Regions from separate parts of the Ruminococcus sp. AM26-12LB genome, predicted to be linked through region 2. Evidence: riboswitches for the same ligand, from Rfam matches in the RefSeq annotation. Region 2 holds a riboswitch; the other holds the start of a gene.
The links. A riboswitch is a leader RNA that binds a small molecule or an ion and turns the genes downstream of it on or off. The one in region 2 is predicted to bind thiamine pyrophosphate.
Positions count from the first base shown of each region.

Region 1 (3,138 bases), on a different contig from region 2:
CCATCTCAACGCCAGACCAGACACCTGCCTCTATACTATCCGTCATCTCTTTCGCAATATTATCTTCGCACCCCGGCAAAAACGCCGCAGTCAGTGCACCGACCATACAGCCGGTTCCTGTGATCCCGGACAGCGCCGCACTGCCATTTTGTACCAGAACAACCCGTTCACCATCCGTAACAAAATCCTGTTTCCCGGTAGCCAGCACGATTGCCTGATTATTTCTGGAAAAAGCCTTAAGCACTTCACTGACTCCATCGATATTTTCCTCAGTCAGAGCATCCTCGACACCCGCATCGATTCCGATCGCATGAGACGGCAGCCCGGAAACAGCCAGAAGCTCTGACATATTTCCCTTCAGCACTGCCGGATGACCGATCCTTAAAAGCTCCCTCGCCAGATCCAGCCTGAGATCACTGCAGGCAACCCCTACCAGATCCAGAAGAACCGGGATCTTATTTTCCATCGCTGTTCTCATAGAACGCTTCATTGACTCGATCCTGGCATCGGTAATATTCCCGAGATTCAGCATCAGCGCACCAGCCGATGCCGTAATACCTGTCACCTCTGCCGGATGCTCCGCCATGATCGGCCTTGCACCTACTGCAAGGACCACGTTGGCACAGTCATGGATTGAGATCGGATTGGTGATGCAATGGATCAGCGGCTTTTCTTCTTTAATTCGCTTTCGCAGTTGTAAAATTCTTTGTCTCATATGTTTTTGAACCCAAAGCTGCCTGGAATTTCACCAGAAGACCTGCTTTACTCAGAGCCTTCAGGAAAATATAGGCAACACATCCTCCCATTGTGGTTGCTGCAAGGAACATCGGCGTATAATAAAATGCTGTCAGTCCGCCTCTTCCCATCAGGAATGCCATCACCGGATAAGAAACCATGGACCCGATGATACCCGTTCCAAAGATCTCACCGATCACCGCGCAGATGATCTTGCCTTTGGAAAGTCTGTAGAACACACCTGAAAGGAATGCGCCAAATACTGCACCGGTCAGTGCAAGTGGCGGGATTCCCATGAACATCATACGGATCACGCCGATCATGGTCGCACAGAGAAGGGAATACCACGGTCCCATCAGAACCGAGCATACGATATTGACAAGATGCGCCGTGGGGCACATTCCCTCAATCCTCAGGATCGGTGAAATAACGACACCGATCGCAACCATCATTGCCAGCATTACCATACGAAGCGTGTGCATCCTTTGTTTTTCCATAGTGTTTTTCCTCCCTGAAATATCAGGCAAAGCCCTGTCAGATCCGGGCAAAAGCTTCCCGTCTGCTGCAGTCTGCCCTTAGATTTTGGCGGTCGAAGTTCCCTTACTTCCTCTCACTCCGAAAACACGGATTCCCATCGCTTACATGATCCTTCCGGAAAAATCCTCCGGAATATCACTCTCCTGCCAGACATTAAGGCGCTCCCCTTCCTGCCCGCTCGCCGCAGAAGCTCCACATGCAGTCTCTGTCACTTTCACATTCCCACATTGTCAGACCATTCCAGTTCCATTCCTGCATCCGAAAAGAGCGCATCCCATGGCAAACTCCACGGAGACACGCTCTCAGATCACAATCCCTCCGTTGGCATTACCCAAATCAGGTACGGTCGAAGATCTATCTTCCTCTCAGCCTGTCACACAAGCTCCCGCTGGCTCTTTTCTTTTCTGTTTTTCAATATAGCACACACCTATCCCGTTGTCAAACCTCCACTGCTTATTGCTCTTTGCACTCCCGCCGGAGACGTTACTGTTCACTCCGTTCTCAGCAACACGCTTCGCGATGCACAGAATTTATGCTAATCGCATAAATTCGCGCGGTATGTCTCGGGTTTTCTGTGACCTTCGCTCACAAAAAACACCTCGCGGAATATTACCAGTGAACAGTAACCCGGAAACTTTCCTAATTCAGTTAAACAATTATTTTGACATAAAAAACTCCCTGCTTCACTACTTTTCATAGTAAAACAGGAAGTATATAAATCTTATTTTGAGATCTCGTCGATCAGACGCAGCTCCTCAGCTGTAAACGGTGCACAGTGGATCGCTTTCACATTATCAAGGATCTGCTGCGGCTTGGAAGCTCCGATCAGAACACTGGTAACTTCCTTATGCTGAAGCAGCCAGCCAAGCGCCATATCAGCCAGCTTCTCTCCACGCTGGGCTGCCAGATCGTTCAGTCTCCGGATCTGATCCAGACGCTCCGGCGTCAGCACACTTTCCTTAAGGAACCTTCCATCTTTGCGGATACGGCTGTCCTCCGGGATCCCGTTCAGGTAACGGTCTGTCAGCTGTCCCTGAGCAAGAGGGCTAAAGGTGATCAGACCTTTTTTCAAAATGCCGGTGGTTCTCTTGAGACCGTTTTCTTCCACAGTTCTGTCAAAAATGGAATACCGGTTCTGGTTGATCACAAAGGGACATTTCAGATCCTTCAGGATCGCTGCCGCCTGGCTTAAGGTTTTTCCATCATAATTGGAAAGTCCCACATAAAGGGCCTTGCCCTGCTGAACCGCTGTTGCCAGCGCCCCCATAGTCTCCTCAAGCGGAGTCTCCGGGTCCATTCTGTGATGGTAAAAAATATCCACATATTCCAGACCCATGCGCTTCAGGCTCTGGTCAAGGCTCGCCAGAAGATACTTGCGGCTGCCCCAGTTTCCATAAGGGCCCTCCCACATATCATAGCCTGCCTTTGTTGTGATGATCAGCTCATCACGGTATGGCATCAGTTCTTCTTTCAGGATCTTGCCGAAATTCCGTTCCGCACTTCCATAGGCAGGTCCGTAATTATTGGCAAGGTCAAACTGTGTGATACCATTGTCAAAAGCTGTGAAACACAGCTGCTTCATGTTTTCATAATCAGAAGTATCTCCGAAATTATGCCATAATCCAAGAGACACCTTCGGAAGCATCAGGCCGCTTTCACCGCAGCGGTTGTACTCCATAGTTTCGTAGCGTTCCTTTGCAGGTGTGTACATAAAAAAGACCTCCCATAATGTAGCATGATTTACATTTTCTGTAACTGCTTTTACTATACTTCACCGGCCCTTATTTCGCAAGACGGATCATATTCCAGCTGTGTTTTGCAAAAACTGCTTCCAGTTTTCCGCCGTCCAGCTTTGAGCATTCTGCA
Region 1 is NZ_QUJX01000009.1:154,055-157,192, forward strand. Features, by position in the region: gene DW694_RS08615 (hydroxyethylthiazole kinase) at 1-715, opposite strand, end outside; gene thiW (energy coupling factor transporter S component ThiW) at 678-1,232, opposite strand; TPP riboswitch at 1,569-1,671, opposite strand; gene DW694_RS08625 (aldo/keto reductase) at 1,994-2,983, opposite strand; gene DW694_RS08630 (alpha-N-arabinofuranosidase) at 3,054-3,138, opposite strand, start outside.
Region 1: it holds a riboswitch for thiamine pyrophosphate, as region 2 does, so the genes downstream of both, thiW (energy coupling factor transporter S component ThiW) here and thiS (sulfur carrier protein ThiS) in region 2, are expected to answer to the same signal.

Region 2 (3,138 bases):
GAAACAGCGGATGGAAAACAGTAAAAAACATCACAGGAAGCAAAAATGTTACGTTTACCGATACAAAAGTAAGTACCGGAGTAAGCTATACTTACACAGTGAGAGCTTACCGGAAATCCGGAAAAAATACGATCTGGAGTAGCTATAATAAAAAAGGACTGACAGCAATCGCAGGTCTGAATTATCTCACCCTGAATAAGACCAGCCTGACACTGGCACCGAAAAAAACTTATACACTGAAGATCAAAGGCACCAGTCTGAAACCGTCATGGAAGAGCAGCAACACAAATGTTGTCAAGATAACTTCTGCCGGAAAGATCACCGCGGTAAAAACAGGAACAGCGGTTATCACAGCGACTCTTGGCGGCAGAAAATTCACCTGCAAGGTTACTGTAAAGAATCCGACCTCGGCTAATACCAGATTGACGCAGAATTATAGCAAACTGAAAAAATACATCAGTCAGAAAGGTAAATATACTGAAGACGGAAATCAGTTTATAAATGTCAAAGTAGATAAAGAAAGTACTCTGATGATCGGTTATCTGAAGAAAGAAGATAAGATAGATATTGGGATGTTGCTCTCTATGCCTTCAGATGGAATCCTTGCCGGACTGGATATTATCGGAAACTGTGTGAAATCTGATACGGTCAGTGTGAAGTCCGCCCTGTCTACAAATGAAGTCTTTCTGCTGGTGACTTCTTCTACAAAAGCATCTGCTTATAAGGGTCAGAATCTGACTTTCTTGTATACAAACGGAAAAAAAGCGATGACAGATCTGCAGGATTCTTCCAATATTATGATGAAAGCGACAATGAAAGTAGCAAATGATTATCTGAAAAAGAATTTAAATCTGACAATGAAAGATCTGGGATTCACTGCTTATAAATAAAAGTTACTGTTCACTCTGCAAATAAAACCGGCAAATAAAACCAAAATTTATTGTTCTTGACATGAAGCAGAATCGGAATTATACTAAACCATGTAAATAACAGGGGAGCTTGTGATGGCAGGCTGAGAGGAAGTCTTCAACTTCGACCCTTATACCTGATTTGGATAATGCCAACGTAGGAACGTATAAGATGAATTTACGGGAGATACTTTGGTGTATCTCCTTTTTTATTGGATGCGGATGTTTTTATCCGATTGAATACGTAAGATCAGGATTTACAGGGAAGGGATCAAGAGCGAACGCTTTTAACCCCGGTATCGACAATTGAATATTGGGAAATTTGAGAGTGAACTGAGTTCATGAAGGGGTGCACCACCGCGGGTGTATTTCTTTGTGAACTCTTTTTTTATTGACGAATAGCTTTTGAAGTTTCCGGAAAGGAGAGATCATGATCACAGTAAATGGTGAAAGCAGAACATTGGAAAAGCCGGTGACAGTAACAGAATATCTAGAAGCATGTAACTATGTTCCGGTGCAGGTTGTAGTAGAGCTGAATGAAGAAATCATTAAGAGAGATACTTACGATACAACAGTACTGAAAGATGGCGATGTTGTGGAGATTCTGCAGTTTATGGGCGGCGGAAGCTGCTGATGTCGCTATAGAGATAAAATTAGGTAGATATACCACGGCAGTAACTGACAGATAAGTTACTGAAAAAATGCAGATGAAGAATGATCTGGCAGAAGAAGGCGCTGGTTATAAATCGGTGGAAATATTTTCTGCAAACAGACATAAAGAAAGGTGGACATAAAAAATGACAACAGCAAACACAAATGAAGACAAACTGATCCTGGGAGGCCATGAGTTTACTTCCCGTTTTATCCTTGGTTCCGGAAAATTTTCCCTGGAGCTTGTAAAAGCATGTATTGAAAAAGCAGGAACTCAGATCGTAACACTTGCCCTGCGCCGTGCAAATGAGGGTGGACTTGCGAACATTCTGGACTATATTCCGAAGAATGTTACGCTTCTTCCGAATACGTCCGGCGCCAGAAATGCAGAAGAGGCAGTTCGTATCGCAAGACTTTCCCGCGAGCTTGGATGCGGAGATTTTGTAAAGATCGAAGTTATCCATGACTCCAAATATCTTCTTCCGGATAATTACGAGACCATCAAGGCAACAGAGATCCTTGCAAAAGAGGGCTTTGTAGTTATGCCATACATGTATCCGGATCTGAATGCAGCCAGAGATCTGGTGAATGCAGGAGCTGCCTGTGTAATGCCACTTGGCTCTCCAATCGGTTCCAACAAAGGAATCTGTACAAAAGAATTCATCCAGATCCTTATCGACGAGATCGACCTTCCGATCATCGTGGACGCAGGAATCGGCCGCCCGTCACAGGCATGTGAGGCTATGGAAATGGGTGCTGCAGCAGTTATGGCAAATACAGCCATTGCAACTGCAGGAGACGTCCGTGTTATGGCGGAAGCCTTTAAGAAAGCTATTGAGGCAGGAAGAAGTGCATATCTTTCCGGTATGGGAAGAACTCTGGAGAGAGGTGCAAGTGCATCCTCACCGCTGACCGGATTTTTGCATGAGTAAAATAATGACAGTATATTGAAAGACTCGGAAATATACGGTTATTAAGGGGAAATCTGTGTAGCGAAAGCGGATTGCGAATATTCACTTGATGCAGATCAACCAGAGCAGAAAAGAAAACGAATGGCTAAAAACAGATACTGAAATATTACAAATTTGAAAATAATAAAAGTACGAGAGGAGCGACACAACAACAATGGCAGAAACAGTACAGGCCAGTCAGCAGGACGGCCATTTTAATGAAAGTATTGTAAATGAAGAAATTCTGGAAGATATGAAAAAGAACCGTATCGATCACATGAAGTACCTTCCGGATATGGAACAGCTGGAAGAATCTGATGTAATGGATCAGGTTATTTCCGCAATGAACGCATATGATTATGATAAGTACACAGAAGCGGATGTACGGAGAGCGCTTGTTCATGACAACCGTACACCGGAGGATTTTAAAGCACTGCTTTCACCGGCAGCGCTGCCTCTTCTGGAAGAAATCGCACAGGCTGCACGGATCGAAACAAGGAAACATTTTGGAAACAGTATCTGCATGTTTACACCGATCTACATTGCAAACTACTGTGAGAACTACTGTATTTACTGTGGATTTAATTGCCACAACAAGATCCGCCGCGCACAGCTGAATGCAGATGAGA
Region 2 is NZ_QUJX01000028.1:426-3,563, forward strand. Features, by position in the region: gene DW694_RS15975 (Ig-like domain-containing protein) at 1-890, shown strand, start outside; TPP riboswitch at 982-1,089, shown strand; gene thiS (sulfur carrier protein ThiS) at 1,339-1,542, shown strand; gene DW694_RS15985 (thiazole synthase) at 1,706-2,491, shown strand; gene thiH (2-iminoacetate synthase ThiH) at 2,763-3,138, shown strand, end outside.